3 regions of the Thauera sp. GDN1 genome follow, and region 2 is predicted to be linked to each of the others. Evidence: predicted binding sites of a transcription regulator. Region 2 holds the regulator's gene; each other region holds the start of a gene.
The links. The regulator sigma-54, encoded in region 2, starts transcription at its own class of promoters, with help from an activator protein. The targets are predictions, from matches to a motif close to TGGCACGCTTNCTGCTNA.
Positions count from the first base shown of each region.

Region 1: cydP (cytochrome oxidase putative small subunit CydP) is a predicted target of sigma-54. The motif match lies at 7,823-7,840, and genes of this name have one in related genera.
Region 3: CKCBHOJB_RS07675 (phenol hydroxylase subunit) is a predicted target of sigma-54. The motif match lies at 3,618-3,635, and genes of this name have one in related genera.

Region 1 covers NZ_CP097870.1:2,257,936-2,267,385, forward strand. Annotated here, with positions in the region: gene CKCBHOJB_RS10380 (cytochrome b/b6 domain-containing protein) at 1-400, opposite strand, end outside; gene CKCBHOJB_RS10385 (tetrathionate reductase family octaheme c-type cytochrome) at 402-2,006, opposite strand; gene CKCBHOJB_RS10390 (ABC transporter ATP-binding protein) at 3,038-3,739, opposite strand; gene CKCBHOJB_RS10395 (ABC transporter permease) at 3,732-4,952, opposite strand; gene CKCBHOJB_RS10400 (efflux RND transporter periplasmic adaptor subunit) at 4,949-6,082, opposite strand; gene CKCBHOJB_RS10405 (sigma-54-dependent Fis family transcriptional regulator) at 6,318-7,697, opposite strand; gene cydP (cytochrome oxidase putative small subunit CydP) at 7,872-8,069, shown strand; gene CKCBHOJB_RS10415 (cytochrome ubiquinol oxidase subunit I) at 8,059-9,450, shown strand, end outside.
Region 2 covers NZ_CP097870.1:3,519,972-3,529,421, reverse strand. Annotated here, with positions in the region: gene ilvA (threonine ammonia-lyase, biosynthetic) at 1-810, opposite strand, end outside; gene hprK (HPr(Ser) kinase/phosphatase) at 928-1,875, opposite strand; gene ptsN (PTS IIA-like nitrogen regulatory protein PtsN) at 1,844-2,329, opposite strand; gene raiA (ribosome-associated translation inhibitor RaiA) at 2,466-2,789, opposite strand; gene CKCBHOJB_RS16195 (RNA polymerase factor sigma-54) at 2,807-4,264, opposite strand; gene lptB (LPS export ABC transporter ATP-binding protein) at 4,286-5,008, opposite strand; gene recX (recombination regulator RecX) at 4,995-5,444, opposite strand; gene recA (recombinase RecA) at 5,461-6,498, opposite strand; gene CKCBHOJB_RS16175 (nicotinamide-nucleotide amidohydrolase family protein) at 6,693-7,190, opposite strand; gene CKCBHOJB_RS16170 (phosphatidylglycerophosphatase A) at 7,195-7,677, opposite strand; gene thiL (thiamine-phosphate kinase) at 7,717-8,700, opposite strand; gene CKCBHOJB_RS16160 (SCP2 sterol-binding domain-containing protein) at 8,799-9,332, opposite strand; gene CKCBHOJB_RS16155 (U32 family peptidase) at 9,350-9,450, opposite strand, start outside.
Region 3 covers NZ_CP097870.1:1,676,288-1,685,737, forward strand. Annotated here, with positions in the region: gene codA (cytosine deaminase) at 96-1,355, opposite strand; gene CKCBHOJB_RS07670 (sigma-54-dependent Fis family transcriptional regulator) at 1,396-3,063, opposite strand; gene CKCBHOJB_RS07675 (phenol hydroxylase subunit) at 3,686-3,952, shown strand; gene CKCBHOJB_RS07680 (aromatic/alkene monooxygenase hydroxylase subunit beta) at 3,985-4,980, shown strand; gene CKCBHOJB_RS07685 (MmoB/DmpM family protein) at 4,993-5,262, shown strand; gene CKCBHOJB_RS07690 (aromatic/alkene/methane monooxygenase hydroxylase/oxygenase subunit alpha) at 5,283-6,836, shown strand; gene CKCBHOJB_RS07695 (phenol hydroxylase subunit P4) at 6,899-7,258, shown strand; gene CKCBHOJB_RS07700 (phenol 2-monooxygenase domain-containing protein) at 7,337-8,392, shown strand; gene CKCBHOJB_RS07705 (catechol 2,3-dioxygenase) at 8,528-9,450, shown strand, end outside.

The sequences.
Region 1 (9,450 bases), 1.3 Mb from region 2:
GGCCGCTGATCCACACCAGCGGGTTGATGAACAGCTTCACCCCTAGGTAGGCGAGACGTTGCAGTGGGTTGTGCTTGCGCTCCTGCGTCACCTTGTAGGGGTGTGGCGCACCGATGAAAATCCCATAGGCGTAGTAGCGCACCATACGGTCGATGTTACTGACGGTCGGGATGTAGTGCTTCCATTGCCCGGTGGTGAAGTGCCAGAAGATCGCCAGGATCCAGAGTGCGATCAGCAGCCATGCGGCAATCTCGTGGATCTCTACCGCCTTCCGGAACCCCACCAGCCCATGGCTGCCGTGGATCGCAAAGCCGGTAAACAGCAGCGTGATGATCAGCCCCGCCTGCGCCCAGTGCCAGAAGCGCTCGAAGCGGGTGAAGAGGTAGAGGCGCTCGTTCATCTCAGTGCTCCTTGCGGTGGGCGTGCTTGTTGCGCGTCAGGAAGCGCAGGCCGCCATGCCCCGCGACGCCCAGCAGAATCAGACCTGCCAGCCCGAAACCCAGCCTGTCGAGCAGGCCAGAGCGGTCGCGACCGGGCATCCACACGCCCGGCACGCCTGCTAGGCGGCCGTTGTCGGCATGGCATTGGGCGCACTCGAGCGCCTTCTCCTTCGGCGCCACCATGTGCGTGATCGGCCATAGCATCGAGGTTTCGACGAAATCGAACTTGCCGCTGTAGGGCTGACCGGTCGCTTCCGCGCCGGCCTTCAGGGCCTTGGCCCAGTCGAAGTTGAACCAGAATGCGGTGTCGTCCGGCACGGCCGTGTGGGGCACCAGCAGCGTCAGGTGTTCGGTGTCGTAAGGTTGCTTGCCGTGGAAGGTCTTGACCGGCCAGATCCGCGCATCCGCCGCACCCGGCGTACCGTGGAAACTGTTGACCTCGACCCGCTTGGAGGGATCGATCCTGGTGTCGGGCTGCGTGTAGCTGACCTTGCCGTCGAACCACAGGTAGTCAGGCGTGACGCTCTCGCCGAGGACGAAGTCGCCCTTCTTGCTGTCGTAGATGACGTGGCCCTTCTCGTCCTTGTTCTGGAAGGGCTTGCCTTCGGGTGTCAGCTTGCCGGCGGTCGACCAGTCCCATCCCATCTTGGTTGGTACGCCACCGCGCGCGAATTCGGGGATGTGGCACGTCTGACAGGCCAGCGTGCGCGTATGGTCATTGAGCCGCTCGGCGTGGGCGAAGCCGCCCTTGTGCGGACGCTCGCCATGGCAAGCCTGGCACGTCGCCGGGTTACGGTCGGTCTTCTCGCCGCGAATGATCGCGCCATGCGGATCGGCGCCGGTCATGCTGATACGGCTGCCGGCCACCTTGTGCTGGTCGGTCTTGTGGCAACTCGCACAAGTGAAGTTCAGTCCGTCCACTGCCATGTGCACGTCGAGCTCCTTCGACGGCTTGTTGAGCGAAGAGTCGAGATCGCCATGCTTCACGCCATCGCCGCCCCCACCATAGTAGTGACACGCGCCGCAGGTCTGGCGCGACGTCGCGCCTACGTTTTGCGCAACCTTTGCCAGATTGACGGCCTCGACGAACTTGCCCGACTTGGCCGGGAACTCCGTGCGTTCATAAGGCGGATGTCCGGCAAAGCCAGCCAACTTCCGGTATTCGCCTGTGTTGTGACAGGCAAGACAGTCGACCTTCTTCTCGTCCTTGAAGTCGAAGCTCGCGTCCTTCCAGCCGTAACCGATGTGACAGGACTGGCAGAAAGGTTCGTTGGAGCGGTCGCCGATGCAGAAGCCGTTAAGCATGGTTTTCTTGCCCAGCTTCTGGCCGGTATCCGGATTTACGTATTCCCAAGTCCAGTGCCGCGTCGCCATCACCTGCTTGGCGGCCTCGGTGTGGCAGGCAAGACAGGCAGCGGTCACTTCCTCGCCACTCGTGAAGGGGCCCTGCAGTTCCTTGAACTTGGTGTGGTCTGCTGTGCCGGTGGCGGCCATGGCAACGGATCCGAAAGCCACCGTCGCGATGACGATAAGCGATCTAGCAAAGCCGTGTAGTCGCGTCTTCATCGCAGCCTCCCAAGTTGAGAAGAATCATCTTTCATTCTATACACACCACCAGGTTCAATCTGCTGTCGTCAAGGTCTTACGGGAGCTTCTGAAAACCCGGCGGGCGCGCACGCGCCCCATGACGCTGGGCCGTCTCGGTCATGAACGCCTCCCTTCCACGGCTTAGGATCGATGCATACCTCTGTCGAAGTTCCGCCAGCGTCGCAACATGTCGACCACGTACCGGATGCGCGGGAAAAACGAGTGTCGAATCCGGTAAAGTGAAGACGCGCCGCGTAAGACTATCGAAGAGGCGCCCAAGATCGGCTTGGTGCTCGGCTGAGATACATGAGCCAAAGTTAAAAAGATCACCGCATAGAAGACGATCACGCCACAGGTAACTGACACAGCGTGGGGTATGACCCGGCGTCGCCATAGGTCGAAGCACCTCTCCCCCGAAAACAATCTGCATGGTCTCAGCATCATTGACGTGAGGCGAAAGCAAGGCGCCCGTGCACACACACAGCCTTGTGCAATCATCCCTGTCGTCCTCATGGACGTGTGTACGCAATACCCGAAGCAGGCGGAAACGGTGTTCCGCGAGCAGAGCGAGAACCACATCGACACACGACCGCGGCGGATCGACGATGACGGAGACGCGTTCGTCCGGATCACTCAGCAGGTAACCAATCAGCCCTGTGTCACGACCTTCGATCGCCTGGAAATGCACGACATGGTTCTCCCTAACGACAGCAAAGACGGCCGACGACTGAAGTTCGTCTTATCAGTCCGCGGCTCGCTTTTAGCCCGGACGCGTTAGCTGCTTCGATATGCTGCAACGCAGTCCGGCTCGCGGACCCGAAGCAATTCTCGCGCCATAACCAGCTCACAGCATTCACCATGCGTCGCTGATGGCTTTCGAGGCAACACGAGGCTCACGCGCCTCGCAGGACTAAGGGACGGCCTGCCATTTTGAGTTTCTTCTGGCGCAGAATTGGCATGATTGGCAGTTTCGAAGCAAGAAGGTGTCGGTGCTGCGTAATGGCGATGACCTATCGCAGTGCGTTCGGACGATCGGCGACGACTGTCCCGTCGATAAGCTCGATGACGCGATCACAACGCTTGGCGAGACGCGGATCGTGGGTCACGATCAGAAAGCTCGTCCCCAGCTGCTCATTGACCTCGCGCAGCAGTGCAAAGACCTCGTCTGCCGAGTGCGTGTCGAGGTTGCCGGTGGGCTCATCGGCCAGGACCAGCGAGGGCGCCATCATCAGTGCGCGGGCAATGGCGACGCGCTGCTGTTGCCCCCCGGATAGCCGATTGGCAAGCTGCTGCCTGCGCTCCGCCAACCCCACCCGTGCGAGCAACGCCCCTGCCCGTGCAAACATGGCCGCATTCGGCCAACCAAGCGCGACCAACTGCGGCATGGCAACGTTTTCTTCGGCGGTGAAAGCGGGTATCAGGTGATGGTGCTGGAACACGAAACCGATGCGCTGCCCGCGCAAGCGCGTCAGGCCGGTATCATCCAGCGCAGAGGTCTCCTCACCGTCGATCACCAGGCGACCCGCAGTGGGGCGGTCGAGCAAGCCGATCAGGTTGAGCAGCGTGCTCTTACCTGAACCGGACGGGCCGATGAGCGCTGCGAACTCACCACGCTCGAGGCGCAGATCGATGCCATGTAATACCTCGTACTCGGTATCGCCGCTGCCGTAGGCCTTGCGAATCCCCTCAAGGTGCAGGACGGGCTCAGCCACGGATTGCCACCACTGGGTCTAGGCTGGCCGCGCGACGAGCCGGAAGCAGTGCTGCGAGGATGCCGACCAGGCTGGCGCCACCGGCGGCAACCCCGACAAGGAGCGGCTCGAACGCGATCACGAAGAGCGGCGTGCCATCGGGATTACGCGCCATCAGTTGCCACATCAGTAAGAAGCTCCAGGCCAAGCCCGAGCCCAGCAAGGACCCACAAAACCCGACAATTCCGCCTTGCAACAGAAAGATGCGCCGCATCTGTGCCTGGGTGGCTCCCATCGCACGCAAGATCCCGATCTCCCTGCTGCGCTGGATGACCGACACGACCAGTACGCTGGCGATGCCGAAGGCAACCGACAGGCCGACAAAGAACCGGATCACGTTACTCGACACCCGCTGCGAGGTCAGCGCGGTAACGAACTGGGCATTGGTGCGAATCCAACTATCGGCGATCAAACCGGTTTGTGCTGCAATGCGTTGGGCAACGCGCTCGGCCTCGTCAAGGTCGTACAAGGCCAGTTCGATACTGGACACGCCGCCGACCAAGTCAAGCAGCGTCTGTCCGGTGCGCAGTCCAACATACACATTGCGTGCATTGACACCCTTGTTACCCAAATCGAACAGCCCGGTGATGGTCAGGGTCTCCGCCGCGCTGCCTGCACTGCTAATACGCAGCTTGTCACCGACGTCGGCGCCGAGGTCCTTGGCCAGCTCAATGCCGATGACCGCCTCGCCCGCGCCGACCCGCAACTGGCCTGCGGTAAGGCGATCGCTAAGCGAGATGACCCGGTTGTAGTGCGCGGGGTCGATACCGATCAAGGTGATCGCCTTGTTCGCGTCCCCGCGCACGACAAAGGCCGGCCCAGAGGCCACCGGCGACACCGCCGCGATTTCCTGCCAGTCATGTAACCGGTCGCGAATCTGCTGCCACTGGTCGATGGAGCGCAGGCGCTGCGCCTGTTTTTGCAGGCGGATTGCCTCTTCCCCCGTCGTGCCTTGGGGGCGTGCGACCTCTTCAGCGGGCAAAAGCACGACATGGGCCTGTGAGCTCAATGTGCGGCGCACGAGATTGGCCTGCAGCCCCGACAGCAAAGCCGACATGAATACGATCACAGCGACCCCCACGCCCACACCTACGACAATCAGCAGCGACTGCATTCGGCCCTCGCGCAGAAAGCGCAAGGCAGCAATCCACTCAAAAGGCAGCCAGGACTTCATGATGCGGCACGCGTCCGAACTGCACGGCCCTCCGGCTTGTCGTCTGTCGATGGCAACAGCGTATCGCTCTGTGAGACGCCCTCAAGGATCTCCACGCTGCCCGTGCCGCGCAGCCCGAGGCGCACCGCCTGGCGTTGTGTGCGCCCATCTCTTACCACCATTACCCAGGGGTGCCCCTCGTCAAGTCCTCGCACGACCTCTGAAGGAACGATGAGCGTCTGCTCCCTGCGAGCCGTCTCAATGTCGATCGATACGGTCATTTCGTGCTTCAGGTAAGGCGGCGGCTCGGGCACGCGCAGGCGCACTTCAACCGAGCCCCGCAACGCATCCACCGAGGGTGCGATGTAGATGAGTTCGGCAGCAAAGTGCTCGCCCGGGTAGGCATCGGCCGAGGCCAGCGCGAGCTGGCCCAGTTTGAGCAGGCCGAGGTTCTTCTCGTCGATCTGTACGGTGAGCTCCGTCTCGCCCAGCGGAGCGATCGTCAGTAATGCCCGGGCCGGCTGCACGGTGTCCCCGGGCTCCACGGTTCTCGTCAAAACGGTGCCCGAGACCGGCGCACGCAGCGTGGCATAGCCCAGCCTCGCCTCGGCGACCGCCAGTGCGGCACGCGCTTGCTCAAGGCTGCTTCTCGCCAACTCACTCTCGCTGCCCCCCGCCTGCTGGCTGGCCAGTTGCAGGCGGTTGCTGCGCAACTGACTGTCGGCAACCTCGCGCGCGCGCAGCGCATCGTCGAGTTGCGCCTGGCTGTAAAAGCCGCGGGTGACGAGTTCGCTGACCCGCTGATAGTTGCGTGTCGCCTGCACCGCATTGGCTTCGGCCTGCCGCAGTGCCTGCTCGGCAACTGGCAGCCCCAACTCCTGGAGCTGACGCAGCCTGGATTCGGCCTGCACGACCGCAGCACGCGCCTGATTAACGGTCGCCTCCCACTCACGCTCGTCGAGGCGGATCAGGGTCTGGCCTGGCTGAACGGCATCGCCTTCGCGCACTCCGACCTCCGTCACGCGCCCGGCAATCTGCGCCGACATCTCGATGCGCAGGGGCGTGCGCACGCGCCCGCTAGCCACCACCGACTGGCGCAACTCCCCCTGGCGCACCTCAACAACCGTGACGGTTTCGCCACGAAAGGCCATCAAGGCCCCGCCGGCTACGCAAGCGAATAGGACCGCGCCCACAAGACGGCGAAAGGTCTTAGCCCAAGTTGATTGGTCTCTGATCGGGATGGTTGTCACCTTCTTCATAATGAGGGTGTTCGTGCGTGGCGCGGAGGGCGACACGCGAGTGGGCATGAACTGGTTGGAGAAGAAACTAGAGCAAACGACATGCCAACTTCACCCGCGCTCAACCAAGCAATCACCGCGAACGCCTTCACTCAGTCCTTGGGACGTGCACACCAAGCGCCTGCAAGCGCCGGTACAAGGTCCGCTCGCTAAGCCCCAGCTTACGCGCCAGCTCACGCCGGCTTCCGGTATGGCTACGCACGGCGCGCAGCAGGGCCTGACGCTGCAGTTCGTCAAGGTCGACCACACCGTCTCCGTTCGATAGCGCCTCGCGGGCGTCCATGGCGGCCCGGCCCACCGCTCCATCCAGCCGAGTGCCGCCCGTGTTGTCATTAATGGTCACCTCTTCCGCCAGATGCTCCGGGCCGATCACATCACCATCACACATCAGGCTGGCGCGCTCGAGGACGTTTCGAAGCTCGCGAATATTCCCAGGAAAGGCATAAGCAGACAGCACGCGCATGGCCCCCGAGGACAGACTCAAGCCACGGCGGGGCGCAACCCGATCAAGCAGCGCCTCTACAAGCAAAGGCAGGTCTTCAGCGCGCTCGCGCAAGGGCGGCACGCGGATCGGAAAGGTGTTGATACGAAAGTAGAGATCCTGCCGGAAACTGCCATCGATGATCATTTGTTGCAGGGGCCGATGCGTCGCCGAGACGAGGCGGATATCGGCACGACGCAGTTCGGTGGAGCCGACCCGACGGTAAGTGCCTGTTTCCAGGAGCCGCAGCAGCTTCACCTGCATGCTGAGTGGAATATCACCCACCTCGTCGAGGAACAGGGTGCCTCCGCTCGCTGCCTCCACCAAGCCGGCCTTGCGTGCTACGGCCCCCGTGAAGGCACCACGCTCATGACCAAACACTTCGCTCTCGAACAGCGTCTCGGGCAAGCCCGAACAATCGACCACGACGAAGGGATGGTCCGCACGGCGACTCGCTTCATGCACCGCCGTGGCCACCAGTTCCTTACCCGTACCTGACTCTCCCTGGAGCAGCACGCTGGCCTCGGACGGCGCAACGCGGGAGACCAATTCAAGCATGCGCTGGAACGCGGGTGCGCGGCCGATCATGGCGCGGTGATCGGCCACGCCGCGGGCCACCTGCATCGGCTCCATCTTCTCAATGAACCAACCGATCTCGCCCGCTTCATCGCGCACCGGCGAAAGTTCGATATTCACGTACTCCTCGCCACGCGGGGTGTGATGCAGATGCAGCACCCGCTCGCGCTGGCCCGATTGCAGGCTGCGCGCCAGCGGGCAGGATTCACCTGCACGGTCGCATGGGACGCTGTAGTGATGCGAGACCTCGTAGCAGGTGCGACCGATCACGCTGCGCCCGCCCGCGTTCGCACTGCGATAGGCGGTATTGGCCGCAATGATGCGGTACTCACGATCGCAAAGGATATGGGGCTCGGGCAGCGTTTCCAGAAAGGAGATGAGTTCAGGAAGCGGGCGGGGATCGATTGTCATGACGCTGTCAGAAGTGGCAGTAATTAACCGCCATTGTGGTCGCGCGGCAGTGCTCCGCACAAGCTCGACTTGTAATAAGCCGCGCAACAGAGGCTTTACCGGGCACTAGCGCCCGGATATCACGTTGGCACGATGTTTGATATGAGACAGATCAGAAACAACTGGTACCCGCCCATGAAGCCGTCCGACCAACGCCTGTTACGTCATCTCACCCTTGCCATCGTGATCAAGCTGGCGCTGATCACCGCGCTGTGGTGGGCGTTCATCCGCGACGCGAAGGTGGCGGTCGACGCCGGCGCGATGGCCGTGCAGGTGCTCGCCCCGGCCACCGTAAAACAACACACGACATCTGGAGAAACCCATGGTCAGTGAGCAACTCGTCGACCTGTCGCGGCTGCAGTTCGCCGCCACGGCGATGTACCACTTCCTCTTCGTGCCGCTCACGCTCGGCATGGTGTGGATGCTGGTCATCATGGAAAGCGTCTATGTCATGACCGGCAAGACGATCTACAAGGACATGACCCGCTTCTGGGGCAAGCTCTTCGGCATCAACTTCGCGCTGGGCGTCACCACCGGCATCACGTTGGAGTTCCAGTTCGGCACCAACTGGGCCTACTACTCGCACTACGTGGGCGACATCTTCGGCGCGCCGCTGGCGATCGAGGGGCTGATGGCCTTCTTCCTCGAATCGACCTTCATCGGCCTGTTCTTCTTCGGCTGGGACCGCCTGTCGCGCCAGCAGCACCTGCTGGTGACGATCCTGATGGCGGTGGGCACCAACCTGTCGGCGCTGTGGATCCTGATCGCCAACGGCTGGATGCAGAACCCGGTGGGTTCCGAGTTCAGTTTTGAAACCATGCGCATGGAGCTCACCGACTTCTGGGCGGTGGTGTTCAACCCGGTGGCGCAGGGCAAGTTCGTGCATACGGTGTCGGCGGGCTACGTGACCGGCGCGATGTTCGTGCTGTCGATCTCGGCCTGGTACCTGCTGCGCGGGCGCGACGTGGAGTTCGCCAAGCGCTCATTCCGCATCGCGGCGGCCTTCGGCTTCGCCTCGATCTGCTCGGTGATCGTGCTCGGCGACGAGTCGGGCTATGCGATCGGCGAAGCGCAGCAGACCAAGCTCGCGGCGATGGAGGCGATGTGGGAGACCGAGCCGGCGCCGGCGAGCTTCAACGTTATCGCACTGCCCAACGAAGCCGAGATGAAGAACGACTTCGCCCTCCACATTCCCTGGGTGATGGGCCTCATCGGCACGCGCTCGCTGGACAAGGAGCTGCCCGGCCTCAACCAGATCTACGCACTGAACCGCGAGCGGGTGACGGTGGGCGTGGAGGCGGTGAAGCTGCTCGAGGCGCTGCGCAGGAACCCGCAGGACGCCGCGCTGCGTGAGGCCTTCGACAAGGTCAAGGCCGACCTCGGTTTCGGCCTGCTGCTGAAGAAGTACGTCGCCTCGATGGACGACGTCACCCCCGCGCTGATCGAGCGCGCCGCACGCGACACGCTGCCCAAGGTGGCGCCGCTGTTCTGGACCTTCCGCATCATGGTGGCGCTGGGCTTCGCGATGCTGGCGCTGTTCGGCCTGGCCCTGTGGTACTCGATCAAGGGCGACTTCGCCCAGCGGCCGTGGCTGCTCCGGTGGGCGCTGTGGTTCCTGCCAGTGCCCTGGCTGGCCTGCGAGATGGGCTGGTTCGTCGCCGAGTACGGCCGCCAGCCCTGGACGATCTACGGTGTGCTGCCCACCCACCTGTCG
Region 2 (9,450 bases):
GAACACGTCCTTGATGGCCGCGCAGATCGCGTCGTTGTCGACCACGATCATCTCGTCGACGTACTGTTGGCACAGGCGGAAGGTCTCGGCGCCGACCTCCTTGACCGCCGCGCCGTCGGCGAAGATGCCGACCTGATCGAGCGCGATGCGGCGGCCGGCGGCCAGCGACTGCGTCATCGCGTCGGCATCGACCGCCTCGACGCCGATGATCTTCGTCTCCGGGCGCAGGCGCTTGATGTAGGCGGCCACGCCGGCGATCAGGCCGCCGCCGCCGACGCAGCAGAACACCGCGTGGATCGGCTTGGTGTGGGCGCGCAGGATCTCCATGCCGATCGTGCCCTGGCCGGCGATCACGTCGGGGTCGTCGAAGGGATGGACGAAGGTCAGCTTCTCGGCCTTCTCCAGCTCGAGCGCGTGGGCGTAGGCGTCGGAATAGGATTCGCCGGCGAGCACGACCTCGCCGCCGCGCGCCTTGACCGCGTCGATCTTGATCGCCGGCGTGGTGCTCGGCATCACGATCACCGCGCGCACGCCCAGCTTCGCCGCCGACAGCGCCACGCCCTGGGCATGGTTGCCGGCAGAGGCGCAGATCACGCCGCGCTTCATGGCCTGCGGCGACAGGTTCGCCATCTTGTTGTAGGCGCCGCGGATCTTGAAGCTGAACACCGGCTGCATGTCCTCGCGCTTGAGGTAGATGCGGTTGTGCGCGCGCGCCGACAGGTTGGTGGCGAGATCGAGCGGGGTCTCGACGGCGACGTCGTACACCTGTGCGTTGAGGATGCGTTCCAGGTAATCCGTGGGGGTGGTCATGGCCGGCCAGTGTGCTGCTGTAAAGCGGTCGACGGTAACAGCCGCGGCCGGCGCGCCGCAAGTGCAGCGCCGGCGAAGGCGGGCGGGGGCTGGCAGCGGGACTGGGGCGTCGTGCCGTTAGCGTGCGCCGTTGTCGTCGGCCGCGCGCAGCGCGCGGGTCTGGCGCTCGATGAACTCCTGGGTGGAGTCGATGCCGCGCAGTTGCAGGATGGTGGAGCGCACCGCGGCTTCGAGCAGCACCGCCAGGTTGCGGCCGGCGGCGACCGGCAGCACCACGCGTGCGATCTTGACGCCGAGGATGTCCTGGGTCTCCTGCTGCAGCGGCAGGCGGCTGGGATCGTCGGGGCCGGGCTGGCGGCGGTCGAGGTGGCAGACCAGGCGCAGGCGCATCTTCCGCCGGCATGCGGTCTCGCCGAAGATGGTGCGGATGTTCAGCAGGCCGAGGCCGCGCACCTCGATGAAGTCCTGCAGCATCTCGGGGCAGCGCCCTTCGAGCACGGTGGGCGCCACCCGCGACAGCTCGACCACGTCGTCCGCGACCAGGCCGTGGCCGCGCGAGATCAGCTCCAAACCGAGTTCGGACTTGCCGGCGCCGGAGTCGCCGGTGATCAGCACGCCCAGTCCGAGCACGTCCATGAACACGCCGTGCAGCGAGGTCTTCTCGGCGAGCTCGCGCGACAGGTACAGGCGCAGGTGGTCGATGACGCTCGCCGAGGGGTGGCGCGCGGTGAACAGCGCGACGTCGTGGGCTTCGCAGATGCCGTGGATGATGTTCGGCACCTCGCAGCCGTCGGCGACGATGATCGCCGGCGGGCGGGCGGAGAGGATCTCGTTGAGGTGGCGCGCGACCTTCTCGTTGGACTGGCGCTGCGCCCACGCGAGCTCGGCGGTGCCGAGGATCTGCAGCCGCGTCGGGTGGATCAGGTTGAGGTGGCCGATCAGGTCGGCGGGCCAGATCTGCTCGTCGCCCACCGACAGGCGCGCGTCGAGGTTCCCGCTGACGTGGGTCAGGCTCAGGCTTTCGCGATGGGCCTCATACAGCCGCGCTACGCTGGTCTGCCGCATCGGCGCCCCAGGTCAGGAACATGCGGTGGATGTGGGCCGCGTCCGGCGCGTTCTGCAGCGCCTCGCGGAATTCGCGGTCGCTGAACATCTGCGCGAGCTCGGACAGCAGCTGGAGGTGGGTTTCGTTGGCCTGCTCGGGTACCAGCAGCACGAACAGCATGTTGACCGGGCGGCCGTCGGGGGCGTCGAACTGGACCGGGGCCGCGAGGCGCAGGAAGGCGCCGGCGGCGTCCTTCAAGCCCTTGATGCGGCCGTGCGGGATCGCGATGCCCTGTCCCAGCCCGGTGGAGCCGAGGCGCTCGCGGGTGAAGAGACTGTCGAAGACGGTACTGCGGGCGATGCCCTGGTTGTTCTCGAACAGCAGTCCGGCCTGTTCGAAGACGCGCTTCTTGCTGCTCGCGTCGAGATCGACCACCACGTTGGACAGTGGCAGGAGTTGGGATATGAGGCTCATTCGCTGGTGGGCTCGCGCTGCGCCCCTTGTGCCGATGCCACGCAGTGTGGGCAGCCGGTCCGGGGCGCGTGGCAGTCGCGTCGTGAAAACGCGCGCATTATAACCACACCCCGGACACGGGGCTGTAACGAAGGCGTCAGGCTTCCGGTTCCTGGTGCTTGAGCGTCTCGTGGTTGTGGTCCGACTGCTTCTGCTTGTACTTCTGGACCTGGCGGTCGAGCTTGTCGGTCATGGCGTCGATGGCCGCGTAGAGGTCGGCATCGTCGCTCTCGACGAAGATGTCCTTGCCACGCACGTGCAGGGTGACTTCGGCCTTCTGCTTGAGCTTTTCGACCGACAGGATCACGCCGACGCTGGTGACGTTGTCGAAGTGGCGGATGACGCGGTCGAGCTTGGAAGTCACGTAGTCGCGGATGGCGGGGGTGACTTCGACGTGACGCCCGGTGATGTTCAGGTTCATGGTAACTCCTGTTGTTGTCAGAGGGACTTGCGCAGACTGACCGGCGGGATATTGAGGGATTCGCGGTATTTGGCGATCGTTCGCCGCGCGACCACGATACCCTGCTGGCCCAGAATTTCTGCAATCTTGGCGTCGGACAGCGGCTTTTTGCTGTCTTCCGCATCCACCAGCTGGCGAATCAGCGCGCGAATCGCCGTCGAGGATGCCGCTCCACCGGTATCGGTGGCGACGTGACTGCCGAAGAAATACTTGAGTTCGAATACGCCGCGCGGGGTCGCCATGTACTTCTGCGTGGTGACGCGCGATACGGTGGATTCGTGCAGCTCGAGCTGGTCTGCGATCTCCCGGAGGGTGAGTGGCCGCATCGCCACGTCCCCATGATCGAAGAACTGCCGCTGCTGGTCAACGATGGCCTGAGACACGCGCAGGATGGTGTCGAAACGCTGCTGCACGTTGCGGATCAGCCAGCGCGCTTCCTGCAGCTGACCGCTCAGGCCGCCGCCCTGGGCACGGTTCTGCTGCAGCAGGCTGGCATAGAGGCGGTTGATGCGCAGGCGCGGCATCGCCTCCTGGTTGAGGCTCACGGTCCACCGCCCGCGCAGCTTGCGCACGACGACGTCGGGCAGCACGTAGCGCGTCTCGGCATTGGAGTAGCGCGAGCCCGGATGCGGGTCGAGGCTGCAGATCAGGGCCTGGGCGGCGCGCAGCTCGTCGTCGTCGCAGCCGGTGAGTTTCTTGAGCTTGGCGAAGTTGCGATCGGCGAGCAGCTCGAGGTGGCGGGTGACGATCTCGAGGGCGAGCGTGCGGATCGGGTCCGGCGGCAGGGCGCGCAGCTGCAGGGCCAGGCATTCCTGCGGGCTGCGGGCGCCGACGCCGATCGGCTCGAGGTTGTGCACGTGATGCAGCGCGATCGTCAGCTCGTCGAGGTCGACCTCGGATTCCGGGGGCAGCAGCTGCAGCAGCTCCTCGAGCGGCTGGTGCAGGTAGCCGTCGTCGTCCAGGGCCTCGATCACGAAGCGCACCAGCGCGCGGTCGCGATCGGAAAGCTGGGACAGGGCGACCTGCTGGTCGAGGTGCTCGCGCAGCGAGATGCCCGAAGCCTGCAGGTCCTGGTAGTCGACGTCGTCGTCGTCGCCCTCGCTGCGGCTCGAGGCGCCGGTGCCGACATTGGACCAGTCGATGCCCTCGTCCTCGCTGCTGCCTTCGCCGCCTTCGCGGCGCTCGCCCTCGCCGGCCGGCGGTTCGGCTGCGGCTTCCTGGGCCTGCTCGCGCTCGGGCGGGCTGCCCGCGGGCGGCGCGGGCGCGAAGTCCGAGCCGTCGCCGTCCTCGCGCTCGAGCATCGGGTTGTCGACGAGGATGCGCTCGATCTCCTGGTTCAGCTCGATCGTCGACAACTGCAGCAGCTTGATCGACTGCTGCAGCTGCGGCGTCAGCGTGAGGTGCTGGGAGAGCTTGAGCTGGAGGCTGGGCTTCATCGCGATTTTCGGTGCGCGCCCTCAGAGGCGGAAGTGTTCGCCGAGATAGACCTGGCGCACGCGCTCGTTCTCGATGATCTCGCCGGGCTGGCCGCTGGCCAGCACGCGGCCCTCGCTGATGATGTAGGCGCGGTCGCAGATGCCGAGCGTCTCGCGCACGTTGTGGTCGGTGATCAGCACGCCGATGCCGCGTTCCTTCAGGAAGCGGATGATCTTCTGGATGTCGATCACCGCGATCGGGTCGACACCGGCGAAGGGTTCGTCGAGCAGGATCAGGCGCGGATCGGTGGCCAGCGCGCGGGCGATCTCGCAGCGCCGGCGCTCGCCGCCCGACAGCGAGATGGCGGTGTTGTTGCGCAGGTGGTGGATGCCGAGCTCGTGCAGCAGCTCGTCCAGGCGCTCGCCGACCTGGCGCTTGTCGAGGCCCTGCAGCTCGAGCACGGCCTGGATGTTCTCGGCCACGGTGAGCTTGCGGAACACGCTCATTTCCTGCGGCAGGTAGGACAGGCCCAGGCGCGCGCGGGCGTGGATCGGCAGGTGGGTCAGGTCCTTGCCGTCGAGGCCGATCTGGCCGCCGTCGGCACGCACCAGGCCGACGATCATGTAGAAGCAGGTGGTCTTGCCGGCGCCATTGGGGCCGAGCAGGCCGACGACCTCGCCCGAGCCCACCTCGAAGCCGACGTCGTGCACCACGGTGCGCGCCTTGTAGCGTTTTTGGAGGCCGGCGACCTTAAGCAGACTCATCGTAGGGCTCTTTCAGCAGCTTGCGGATCAGGTCGGGCGCGAAGCCGCGGGTTTGCAGGAAGCGCGCCTGGCGCGCCCATTCGCGGGCATCGGCCGGCGGCGTGGAAAAACGGCCGCGCAGCACGGCACGGGCGCGCTCCGCTTCCGATTCTACGCACTCGGTGGCGAGAGCCTCGTCGATCAGGTCACGGTCGATGCCGCGGCGGGCGAGTTCGCTGCGTAGGCGGCCGCTGCCGAAGCGCGCCGCCTTGCCGCGCACGAAGGCCTCGGCGTAGCGGCTGTCGGACTGCAGGCCGAGCTCGCCCATGCGTTCGATGACCGCCTCGATCTCCTCGGCGTCGCCATGGGCGGCGAGCTTCTTCGCCAGCTCGGCGCGCGAATGGTCGCGCCGGGCGAGATGGCGAAGGGCGCGTTCACGCAGGCTCGGTTCGCCCATGCTCGACGTCCGGCGCTCAGGCCTCGGCGGATGCCGGGGTGGTCGGCGCCGCAGCCGCCAGTTCGGGCAGGCCGACGGCGACGCGCACCTTGTTCTCGATCTCGCGCGCCAGCGCCGGGTTGTTGCGCAGGAACTCGCGCGAGTTGTCCTTGCCCTGGCCGATCTTGTCGCCCTGGTAGGCGTACCAGGCGCCCGACTTGTCGACGATCTTGTGCTCGACGCCGAGGTCGATGATCTCGCCCTCGCGCGAGATGCCCTCGCCGTACAGGATGTCGAAGTGCGCCTCCTTGAACGGCGGCGAGACCTTGTTCTTGACCACCTTGACGCGGGTCTCGGAGCCGACCACCTCGTCGCCCTTCTTGATCGTGCCGGTGCGGCGGATGTCCATGCGCACCGAGGCGTAGAACTTGAGCGCGTTGCCGCCGGTGGTGGTCTCGGGGCTGCCGAACATCACGCCGATCTTCATGCGGATCTGGTTGATGAAGATGACGAGGGTGTTGGTGCGCTTGATGTTGGCGGTGAGCTTGCGCAGCGCCTGCGACATCAGGCGCGCCTGCAGGCCGGGGAGCTGGTCGCCCATCTCGCCCTCGATCTCGGCCTTGGGCGTCAGCGCGGCGACCGAGTCGATGACGACGATGTCCACGCCGCCCGAACGCACCAGCATGTCGGCGATCTCGAGCGCCTGTTCGCCGGTATCGGGCTGCGAGATCAGCAGGTCCTCGATGTTGACGCCAAGCTTTTCGGCATAGCCGACGTCGAGCGCGTGCTCGGCATCGATGAAGGCCGCGGTGCCGCCGAGCTTCTGCATCTCGGCGATGACCTGCAGCGTCAGCGTGGTCTTGCCGGACGATTCCGGGCCGTAGATCTCGACCACCCGGCCGCGCGGCAGGCCGCCGAGGCCGAGCGCGATGTCGAGTCCGAGCGAGCCGGTGGAGACGGTCTGGATGTCACGTTCGACGTTGCCGTCGCCCATGCGCATGATCGATCCCTTGCCGAACTGCTTCTCGATCTGGGAGAGCGCGGCGGCGAGGGCTTTGGCCTTGTTGTCGTCCATGGGAGTGGGTCCTGTAGGTTGAGCTGATTATGGCACAAAGATTGCAGGCGTGCGGCCCGCCTCGTGCATGGCGCCAGTTTAATGCCTGTATGGATTTACAGACAATGACTTTTCGTCCCGCGCCGTGATGCGCGGACGCCGGCGTGCCGTATTAATGCCAAAGGAATAGTTGCGGCGCAAGTGGCCCTGTGCGCTCAGGGTTCCCGCGCTGCCAGCTGCAGGATGCCGTCGAGCGCGCGGACCACGGTCTGGCGGCGGACCGCCGCGCGGTCGCCGGCGAAATGCACGGTCAGGCAGCGGGTGGGTGCCGTCTTCGCGGCCCAGCCGATGCACACCATGCCGACGGGCTTGGCGGGGGAGCCCCCGCTCGGCCCGGCGACGCCGGACACCGCGACCGCCACGTCGGCGAGGCTGCGTGCGAGCGCGCCCTCGGCCATCTCGCCCACGGTGGCCTCGCTGACCGCGCCGTGCGTGGCCAGCGTGTGCGCGGACACGCCGAGCATGTCCATCTTGGCTGCGTTGGAGTAGGTGACGAAGCCGCGGTCGAACCACGCCGAGCTGCCGCCGATCGCGGTGACCGCCTCGGCGATCCAGCCGCCGGTGCAGGACTCCGCGCTCGCCAGCTGCCAGCCGCGCGCCGCCAGGGCCTCGCCGACGCGGCGGGCGAGGGTTTCGAGTTCCGAGTCCATCATGGCCTCAGCTGCCGAACAGGGCGACCAGGATGGCGAGCGCCAGCAGGGTGTAGCCGGCGGCGACCAGGTCGTCGAACATCACCCCGAAGCCGCCCTTGAAGCTGCGGTCGGCCCAGCGCACCGGCGGCGGCTTGACGATGTCGAAGAAGCGGAACAGCGCCACCGCCACCGCCTGCCACAGCAGCGTGGTCGGCGTGAACAGCAGCACCAGCCAGGTCGCCACCATCTCGTCCCAGACGATGCCGCCATGGTCGGGCACGCCCAGCGCCCGCCCGGTGCGGTCGGCCGCCAGCACGCCGGCGACGAACAGGCTGGCGAGCAGGGCGAGGAAGACGAACTCGGACAGCGGGGTGCGGATCAGCGGATACAGCGCCCAGGCCAGCAGCGTGCCCATGGTGCCCGGCGCCCACGGCGACAGGCCGGAACCGAAGCCCAGGGAGATGAAATGGGCGGGGTGACTCATCATCAGGCGGGCGGTGGGGCGCATGGGCGGGTGTCTTGTCGTGGATGGAGAGGCCGGTGTGGCTCAGCCGAAATGATCGTAGCCCGAGCGCGCGCCGGGGACCAGCCGGCCATCGCGCTCGCGCAGCTGGAGCACGCCCGGCTCGGCGGTCAGGGCGCCGATGCGATGCAGGGGGATGCCGAGCGCACGCGACAGGCTTTCGATGTCCGCACGCCGCGCCGCGGGGGCGGCGAACAGCAGCTCGTAGTCGTCGCCGCCGCCGAGCACGCAGCGCTTCGCCAGCGCGGCATCGGCGCCGGCCTCGAGCAGGGCGTCGAGCGGCAGCGCGCCGATGTCCACGATCGCGCCGGTGGCGGAGCATTCGAGGATGTGGCCGAGGTCGCCGAGCAGGCCGTCGGAGACGTCGAGCATCGCGCTCGCCAGCCCGCGCAGCGCCCGCCCGAGCGCCACGCGCGGCTGCGGCCGCTGCAGCGCGGCGATACAGGCGGCGCGACCCGCGGCCGCAAGTTCGATCTCGCCCTTCAGTGTGGCCAGGCCCAGTGCGGCCATGCCGGGCTGGCCGGAGACCCACAGTTCGTCGCCGGCGCGGCCGCCGGCGCGGGTGATCGCCGCGCCCTGCGGCACCTCGCCGAGGATCGTGACCGACAGCGTCAGCGGTCCGCGCGTGGTGTCGCCGCCGGCGAGATCGATGCCGTGGGTATCGGCGCAGGCGAACAGGCCGTGCGCGAAGGCGGCGATCCAGGCTTCGTCGGCCCGCGGCAGCGCGAGCGCGAGAAAGGCCCAGCGCGGCTCGGCACCCATCGCGGCGAGATCCGACACATTCACCGCCAGCGTCTTCCAGCCCAGGTCCTCGGGATCGGTGTCGGCGAAGAAGTGCGTGCCCGACACCAGCATGTCGGTCGAGACCGCCAGCTGCATGCCGGGGCGCGCGCGCAGCAGCGCGGCGTCGTCGCCGACGGCGAGGTCGGTGTGGCGGGTCGGGCGCGTGAAATGGCGCCGGATCAGGTCGAACTCGGAAGCTCGTGCGGGCGTGGGGGCGGAAGGCATTGCGCGGCAGGCGCGGTGCGCAGGACGTGCGCACCGGGTCGATATGGGGCCGCTAGCTTAACGCACAGCCGGCCCGATCGCGCATGGCGCGCGGGCGTTCAGCGCCGGCCGGTGAACTTCGCCTTCAGCGCGTCCCAGTCCACCGCGTCGAGCGTGTTCTTGACCAGCAGGCCGAGCTCGGTGTCGCCTTCCATGCGCAGGCGGCGGCTGAAGAACAGCGTGTCGGGATCTTCCTCGCGCAGCGCCAGCGCCATGAAGTCGCGGGTGGTGGCGGAGATGATCAGATCCGGCTTCCTGCCCGCGGCCGGGGTGGCGCGGCGGAAACCCTGGTCGGCGAGGGTGAAGTCGAGCGTCAGGCCGGCGTCGAGCACGCGCATCTGCAGGTGGTGGCCGGCAAGCGGCGCCAGCGTGTCGCGCGGCAGGATGCGGCCGAGGGCGAGGTTGAGCGCCAGCGTCAGCACATGGGTCGGCGGCTGCTGCGGCAGGCGGGCGACCAGCCTGGCCAGCGCGGCGGGCACGGTGAAGTCGGGGATGCGGAAGTTTTCCAGGCGCTCGCCGATGCGCTGGCGCAGGCTGCCGGGCAGCAGCTCGGCGGGCAGGGGCGGGCGGGGCAGGGTGGGCAGTGCGGGCATGTGCGGTCTCCGAAGGGTCAGGCGGCGACGTATTGTTCGACGCCGGCACGGCCGTGCCAGAAGCCGTTGCAGGGCTCTTCCACCATCCACTCGCGGCTGGCGGCGAGGGCGGCCGATG
Region 3 (9,450 bases), 1.8 Mb from region 2:
AGCTATCCGTCTTCGCCGGTAGAAGGTAAGCCCCCGGGGGAAAAGAGCTTCTTCTTTTTCCCCGCCGCTTTCTGTGGAGGACGACGGGGCGCCGCTCAGGCGCCATCCTGCTCCCACGTCACCTCGCTCGTGCTCCTGCGCATGACGACCCGGCCATGGCGGATCGAGAGCTCCGCATGCGCCTGCGTGCGCAACACCTCGTAGTCGCTCTCGGCCGACAGCAGCACCAGGTTGGCCGGGCGTCCGACCTCGATGCCGTAGCCCTCGCCGAGACTCATTGCCCTCGCGCTGTGATCGGTGACGAAGTCCAGCGCGTGCTGGAGGTCCTCGTAGCCGAGCATGTGGCAGATGTGGAGTCCGGCGTCGAGCACGCGCAGGATGTTGCCGTTGCCGAGCGGATACCAGGGGTCGACGATCGAGTCCTGTGCGAAGCACACGTTCAGGCCGGCGCGGTCGAGCTCCGGCACGCGCGTCAGGCCGCGGCGTTTGGGGTAGGTGTCGAAGCGCCCCTGCAGGTGGATGCTTTCGGTCGGGCAGCTTACGAAGCTCAGCGCGGCCTGCTTGAGCACCCGGAAGAGCTTGGAGCAGTAGGCGTTGTCGTACGAGCCCATGGCCGTGGTGTGGCTGGCGGTGACGCGCGGACCCAAGCCCTTCACCCGGGTGATCTCGGCCAGAACCTCGAGAAAGCGGGACTGGGGGTCGTCGGTTTCGTCGCAGTGCACATCGACGAGGCGGTCGTGGCGTTCGGCCAGATCCATCAGGAAGTGCAGGGACGACACGCCCTGGTCGCGCGTGTTCTCGAAGTGCGGAATGCCGCCCACCACGTCCGCGCCCATCGCCACCGCCTCCGTCATCAGTGCGCGCCCGTTGGCGAAGGACTCGATCCCCTCCTGCGGGAAGGCGACGATCTGCAGGTCCACCAGCGCGCGCGCCTCGTCGCGCACTTCCAGCATGGCCTGGAGCGTGCCGAGGCCGGGCTCGGTGACGTCGACATGGGTGCGTACGTGCTGGATGCCGTGCGCGGCCAGCATGCGAATGGTGCGATGCGCACGCGACTTGGTGTCGTCCCGGGTGACCAGTGCCTTGCGTTCGGTCCAGTGTTCGATGCCTTCGAACAGGGTGCCGCTCAGGTTCCAGTGTGGCTCGCCGGCCGTGAGGGCGGCGTCGAGGTGAATGTGCGGCTCGACCAGCGGAGGGATGAGCAGCTTGCCGTGGGCGTCGAGCGCCTCGCTGTCTGGCAGGGGCGGCGGGACGAGAGCGGCCTGGGGTTCGATCGCGCTGAAGGCGTCGTCGGCCCAGCGCACCGTGAAGAGTCCGTCGCGTCCCCGCAGGCGAGCATTGACGATGTGGTCCATTCAGGTTCCTCGCGCTCGCGTCGATGGTGAGTGATGCGGCTTATCCTGCCTGCTTCTTGATCCGGTAGGTGAGCTGCGGCCGGGTCATGCCGAGAAGGCGGGCGGCGGCGGCGAGGTTGCCGTTCGCCTGTTCCACCGCACGATTCAGCAGGCGCTGCTCGAAGTCCTCGAGCGAGACGCCCGAGGCCAGCACCGCGGACGCCAGGTCCTGTGCGGGCTTGTGCGCCTCCTTCAGTTCCCCGTCGGCGCTGAGTGCATGCTCCTGGGCCGGCTCGACGAGGGCGCCCATGAACAGGTGCTCGACTTCGATCAGGCCGTTCTGCGGCGCAAGGATCACGCCGCGCTCGAGCACGTTCTCCAGCTCGCGCACGTTGCCCGGCCAGGGATGGAGCTTGAGCGCGTGCATGGCCTTGTCGCTGATGCCCGCGATGCGCTTGCCGTGCAGGGTCTCGAAGCGGCGGACCATGGCGTCGACGAGGGCGGGGATGTCGCCGGTGCGCTCGCGCAGCGGCGGAATCGTCACCGGATACACGTTGAGGCGGTAGAACAGGTCGCGCCGGAAGGTGCTGGCATTGACGGCCTTCTGCAGGTCGACGTTGGTGGCGGCGACGAGGCGGACATTGACCTTGCGCGTGCGTTCGTCGCCGAGGCGCTCGATCTCGCCTTCCTGCAGCACGCGCAGCAGTTTCGCCTGCGCCGGCAGCGGCAGCTCGCCGACTTCGTCGAGGAAAAGCGTACCGCCGTGAGCGCGCTCGAACTTGCCCGCCCGCGACGCATGCGCGCCGGTGAAGGCGCCGCGTTCGACGCCGAAGAGCTCGGATTCGATCAGCTCGTCGGGCAGCGCCGCGCAGTTGACGGCGACGAAGGGGGCGTCCTTGCGTGCGCTCGTCTCGTGCAGCGTGCGCGCGAAGCGCTCCTTGCCGACGCCGGTCTCGCCGAGCAGCAGGACCGAGACGTTGGTCGCCGCGGCGCGGCCGATCAGGTCGTAGGCGTGGAGGAAGGCGGCGGAGTTGCCGATGAGGTCGGGCGTCCGCCGCGGGCTGGCGATCGTGTGGCGCATGGCCTCGATCTCGTCGCGCAGTTCGAGCAGACGGCCGACGATGGAGTCGGCCTCGAAGTACGGCGTGAGCTCGGCCGCGTCGGGCCAGTCCTCGGCCGGCCTGCCGACGATGCGGCAGTGGTCGCGGCCCATCGCGGCGCATTCGACTTCCTTGAACAGGATGAAGCGTCCCATGAAGGCGCTGGTGTAGCCCGAGGCGTAGCCGATCATCATCCAGCACACCGGGTGGTCAACTTCGCCGAAGGCCTGCACATGCGCCTCGGCCTCCCAGGCGTTGTGCCACAGGAACTCGCCATAGAAGCCGTTGCCCGGTCCGCCGAATTCGAGGCGCACCGGCTCGACCCGTGCGCAGCCCTCCAGCATGTGCAGCTGCGGGCCGACCACGAAGGCATCGGCCGGATCGGATGCGCGACGGGTCTTGCGCGCCAGCTCGGCGTCGCGCATGCCGGAGGCGAAGCCCATGCGGGTGAGGATGCGACGGGCCTGCTGCTGGCCGACGGAGGCGATCAGTTCCTTGCGCAGCTCGGACATGGCGCCGGCGTGCAGGAGCAGCATGCGGTGCTCTCCCAGCCAGATGTGCCCGTCCTCGGCGGCAAAGCGCAGCAGGCTGCGCAGGTCCGCGCTCTCCGGGTATTGAATTGTGGGCAAGGGGCTCCTCCAGATTCATTTCGCGTCCGCTCTGCGGCGGGTCGTTTCCCAGCTCGAGCGCCAAGCTTAGCCGAGCAGGCTGCGCTTTTGGGGGGTGGGGCAGGGCGATCATAGAGAAAATCTCGAGAAAAATAAACGATTGGCACAATTCTTGTACTGAATCCAGGAAATCGTCGGCAAGGCGCATCAAATGCTGATCGAGGACAACCATATCGATGGAGGAGCGTGTACGGATGGGACAGAAATTTGCGGTGACGATCGAGGACAGCGGCGAGCGGATCGCATGCGCCGACAGCGACAACGTGCTGCGCGCAGAGCACGATCCCGGGCGCTGAGCGCTCGGTCCGACCGGGCATGAAACGGGCCGGAGGATGTAGATCCCCGGCCCGTTCCACATTCGGCGGCCGTTTGCTGCAGGGCAATAAATGGAATGAATCAAATGATCATCAGAATGCATCGGTTGATCATTTGGTGAAGTGGCGGATGCCATCCCGTCCCGGGTCAAATCTCGAGACCGCGCGGAAATACTGGAGGTGAAGGCCGTTCTGCGAGATTGGCACGGAATTTGTTATTAGCTCCTCGACGGCTAGACCGTGTTGATCAAACCGAAGGAGGGTAGGACATGAAGCATGCAGCGCCTGCGATCGACCTCAGTCGAAAGTTCGTGCGCCTGACCGAGCGCAGGCCCGACGGATTCGTGGAGTTCGAGTTCGCCATCGGCGACCCCGAGCTCTACGCCGAGATGCTGCTTCCGGCGGCGGCCTACGAGTCGTTTTGTCAGGTCAACGACGTCACTTTCCTCGGACCCCGGGAGGAGGGGCCGGTGGAGGAAGGCGCCGAGGACTTCAACTGGAACCTGCATCAAGCCACGCACCAGCGCTTCCGCTGAGCGTGACCACATAACCAAGAGGAGGAGCGTCCATGCAGATCGATCTGCGCACCGTCACCATCAAGCCCTTGCGGCACACCTTCGACAACATCGCCCGCCGCATCGGGGCGGACAAGCCTGCGTCCCGCTACCAGGAAGGCACGCTGGACATGCAGCAGACGGCGAACTTCCACTACCGGCCGACCTGGGATCCCGAGCACGACATCTACGACGCCTCGCGCACCGCGATCAAGATGGCCGACTGGTACGCGTTCAAGGATCCGCGCCAGTTCTACTACGGGGCCTACACCCTGGCGCGCGCCAAGCAGCAGGACACCGCTGAGGCCAACTTCGACTTCGTCGAGAACCGCGGCCTGGCGGCGACGCTGCCGGAGTCGGTGCGCGACACCGTGCTCCAGCTGCTGCTGCCGCTGCGTCACGTGGCCTGGGGTTCGAACATGAACAACGCCAGCGTCTGTGCCTACAGCTACGGCACCGGCTTCTCGCAGCCGCACATCTACCAGGCGATGGACCAGCTCGGCATCGCCCAGTACCTCACCCGTGTCGGCCTGCTGCTCGGTGACGTCGAGTCGCTGGACGAGGCCAAGCGCGCGTGGATGGAAGACGACACCTGGCAGGGCCTGCGCCGCTACGTCGAGGATTCCTTCGTGATCAAGGATCCGGTCGAGCTCTTCGTGGCGCAGAACGTCGCCCTCGATGGCCTGCTCTATCCGCTGGTGTATGAAACCATCATCGACGACGTGCTGTCGTCGAAGGGCGGCACCGCGGTGGCGATGCTCACCCAGTTCATGACCGACTGGTTCGCCGAGACCAGGAAGTGGGTCGACGCCACGGTCAAGATCGCGGCCGCCGAATCGGCCGAGAACAAGGAGGTCATGGCCGGCTGGCTGAGCCAGTGGCGCGATCGTTCGGCCGCGGCCCTGCTCCCGGTGGCGCGCATCGCCCTGGGTGATCGTACCGACGAGGTGATGGCCGAAGTCGTCCAGCAATTCAACGCGCGCATGGCCAAGGCCGGCGTCGCCATCTGAGGAGGCTTCCACATGTCGACCGTATTCCTTGCGTTGCAGACCAACGAAGACACCCGCCCGATCATCGAGGCGATCCTGCAGGACAACCCTTCGGCGGTGGTGGATGAGCAGCCCGCGATGGTGAAGATCAACGCCGACGGCCGCCTGGTCGTCCGCCGCGAAACCATCGAGGAGCTCATCGGCCGCGACTACGACCTGCAGGAGCTGCAGGTCAACATGATCACGATGTCGGGCAACCTCGATCAGACCGACGACGAAATCACCCTGTTCTGGAAATCCTGAGACCCCGAGGAGACAACACAATGGACATGCAAGTAGCCAAGAAGAAGCTCGGCCTCAAAGAGCGCTATGCGGTGATGACCCGTGGCCTGGACTGGACCCCGTCCTACCAGAAGATGGAGGACATCTATCCGTACATCGCCTACGAAGGGATCAAGATCCACGACTGGGACAAGTGGGAGGATCCCTTCCGCCTGACCATGGACGCCTACTGGAAATACCAGGCCGAGAAGGAGCGCAAGCTGTACGCGATCATCGACGCCTTCAACCAGAACAACGGCCACCTCAACGTCACCGACGCGCGCTACGTCAACACGGTCAAGCTCTTCATCAGCGGCATCAGCCCGCTCGAGTACGTCGCCCACCGCGGCTTCGCCCACGCCGGCCGTGCCTTCCCCGGCCCGGGCCCGCGCGTCGCCTGCCTGATGCAGTCGCTCGACGAGATCCGCCATGCCCAGACCCAGGTGCACGCGATCTCGAACTACAACAAGTACTACAACGGCATGCACGACTTCCACCACATGCACGACCGCGTGTGGTTCCTGTCGGTGCCGAAGTCCTTCTTCGACGACGCCATCACCGCCGGCCCCTTCGAGTTCATGGTCTCGATCGGCTTCTCGTTCGAGTACGTGCTGACCAACCTGCTGTTCGTGCCCTTCGTCTCGGGCGCGGCCTACAACGGCGACATGGGCACGATGACCTTCGGCTTCTCGGCGCAGTCCGACGAGGCCCGCCACATGACGCTGGGCCTGGAGGTGATCAAGTTCATCCTCGAGCAGGACCCGGCCAACGTGCCGATCGTGCAGCGCTGGATCGACAAGTGGACCTGGCGCGGCTATCGCGTGCTGACCCTGGTGGCGATGATGATGGACTACATGCTGCCCAAGCGCACGATGAGCTGGAAGGAGGCCTGGGAGGTGTACTTCGAGGAGAACGGCGGTGCGCTGTTCAAGGACCTCGCCCGCTACGGCATCACCATGCCCAAGTGCGCCGAGCAGATCGCCCTCGAGAAGGACCACCTGTCGCACCAGGCCTGGAGCACCTTCTACAACTACGCCGCCGCCGCCAACTTCCACACCTGGATGCCGGACGAGGACGAGATGGCGTGGCTGTCGAGCAAGTACCCCGAGAGCTTCGACAAGCACTACCGTCCGCGCTACGAGTTCTGGCGCGAGCAGGCCGCCAAGGGCAACCGCTTCTACAACAAGACGCTGCCCATGCTGTGCCAGACCTGCCAGATCCCGATGCTGTTCACCGAGCCGGGCGATCCGACCAAGATCTGCTACCGCGAGGTCGACTACAAGGGCGACAAGTACCACTTCTGCTCGGATCACTGCAAAGAGATCTTCGAGCACGAGCCGGAGAAGTACGTCCAGGCCTGGCTGCCGGTGCACCAGATCTACCAGGGCAACTGCTTCCCCGAGGGCACCGACCCGACGGTGGAGGGCTTCGACCCGCTGGCCGCCGTGCTGAAGTACTACAACCTCGAGCACGGTCGCGACAACCTCGACTTCGACATTTCCGAGGACAAGAAGAACTTCGCCGAATGGCGCGGCCAGGCGACGAAGAACATCTGAGCCAGCGGTGCCGCGGGCCGGCCCCGGCCCGCGGCCGACGACAAGACACCAGGAGACACGACATGGCTGTAGCCGCCATTTCCAAGTACGAATTCGCCCCCGCCGACACCCAGGACAAGTTCCACGGCGCTCGACTGCTCTACATCGGCTGGGAAGATCATCTGCTGTTCTGCGCGCCCTTCGCCTTCCCGTTCCCGCCGACGATGCGCTTCGGCGACGTGGTCGCCGGGCCGATGCAGGCCGCCTTCGGCTACCACCCCGACTTCGCGCAGATCGACTGGGCGAAGGCCGAGTGGTTCAAGTCGGGCAAGCCCTTCGCGCCCGACTTCGACAAGTCGCTGGCCGAGAACGGACTGAAGCACAAGGACGTGATCCGCTTCCGCACCCCCGGCCTCGACGGCATCAAGGGCTCGTGCAGCTGATCCAGTGCAAGGGTGGCGGTCCGCGCCTGCGGCCCGCCACCTCCGCACGACGGACAACGGACAGAACGGAAACGCATCATGACTTATGAACTGACGATTGAACCGATCGGCCAGACCATCGAGGTCGAGGACGGCCAGACCATCCTCGATGCCGCCCTGCGCGCCGGGGTGTGGCTGCCCCACGCCTGCTGCCACGGCCTGTGTGCGACCTGCAAGGTGCAGGTGGTGGACGGCGAGGTGGATCACGGCGAGGCCTCGAGCTTCGCGCTGATGGATTTCGAGCGCGACGAGGGCAAGACCCTGGCGTGCTGTGCGCGGCTGGAGTCGGACGTGACGATCGAGGCCGAGATCGAGGAGGAGCCCGATGCCGAGTCGATTCCGGTGCGCGACTTCCCCGGCACCGTGACCCGCATCGAGGCGCTGACGCCGACGATCAAGGCGGTCTTCATCGAGACCGACGAGCCGATGCACTTCCAGGCCGGGCAGTACGTCAATTTCTTCCTCGAGGGCGGCGAGTACAGCCGGGCCTTCTCGCTGGCCAATCCGCCCTCGACCGGGCGCGAAGTGGAACTCAACATCCGCATCGTCCCCGGCGGGCGCGGCACCACCTGGATCCACGAGCAGCTCGAGGTCGGCGAGCGCGTGCGCCTGTCCGGTCCCTACGGCCGCTTCTTCGTGCGCAAGTCGGCGCCCGAGGCCCTGCTGTTCATGGCCGGTGGCTCGGGGCTGTCGAGTCCGCGCTCGATGATCCTCGACCTGCTCGAGGCGGGAGACACGCGGCCGATGACCCTGGTGTACGGCCAGCGCCACCGTGGCGAGCTGTACTACCACGACGAGTTCCTGGCGCTGGCCGAGCGTTACCCCAACTTCACCTATGTGCCGGCGCTGTCCGACGAGCCGGCGGATTCGGGCTGGACGGGGTTCCGCGGCTACGTGCATGACGCGGCAGCGGCGCACTTCAACGGCGATTTCCGCGGCCACAAGGCCTACCTGTGCGGCCCGCCGCTGATGATCGATGCCTGCATCACCACGCTCATGCAGGGGCGCCTCTTCGAGCGCGACATCTACATGGAGAAGTTCTTCTCCGCGGCCGATGTCCAGCAGGTCCGCAGTCCGCTGTTCAAGAGAATTTGACTTATATCAACAAATCTCGAGATTGCGGCATTGAAGGGCCGGGATCCCGATAGAGTTCGATCGCTTTACCGTTTCATTTTTCCAACCTACCCGAACCGGAAGATACCGACCGGGTTCTGCAGGAGGAGCATTCACATGGCTATGACTGGCGTACTGCGTCCGGGACACATCTCGATGCGTGTCCTTGACCTCGAAGAGGGCATCAACTTCTACAAGAACGTTCTGGGTCTGGTCGAGACCGGCCGTGACGGCCAGGGCCGGGTCTATTTCAAGGCCTGGGACGAGCGCGAGCACAACAGCGTGCTGATCCGCCAGGCGGACACCGCGGGCGTCGATTTCTTCGCGTTCAAGGTGGCCGACAAGGCCACGCTCGACAAACTGGACGGCGACCTGCAGGCCTTCGGCGTCAAGACCGAGCGCATCCCCGCCGGCGAGATGCTCGAGACCGGCGAGCGCGTGCGTTTCGAAGTGCCCTCGGGCCACCTGATCGAGCTCTACGCCGAGAAGACCGACGTCGGCAACGGGCAGTCCTACGTCAACCCGGATCCCTGGGTCCCGGACGCCGAGCGCGGCATCGCGCCGACGCGCATGGACCACTGCCTGCTGTACGGCCCGGACATCGAGAAGGTGCAGGAGATCTTCGAGAAGGTGCTCGGCTTCTACCTCGTCGAGCACGTAGTCATGGAAGACGGCAAGACCGACCTGGCGATCTGGCTGTCGTGCTCCACCAAGGCCCACGACATCGCCTTCGTGCGCCATCCCGAGCCGGGCAAGCTGCACCACATCTCGTTCAAGCTCGACAGCTGGGAAAAGGTGCTGCGTGCGGCCGACATCATGTCGATGAACCGCATCTCGATCGACATCGGCCCCACCCGCCACGGCATCACCCGCGGCACGACCATCTACGCCTTCGATCCGTCGGGCAACCGCTTCGAGACCTTCTGCGGCGGCTACGACACCTATCCGGATTACAAGGCGGTCAAGTGGACCTGGGACGAGGTCGGCGCCGGCATCTTCTACCACGACCGCAAGCTCAACGAGCGCTTCCTGAGCGTGGT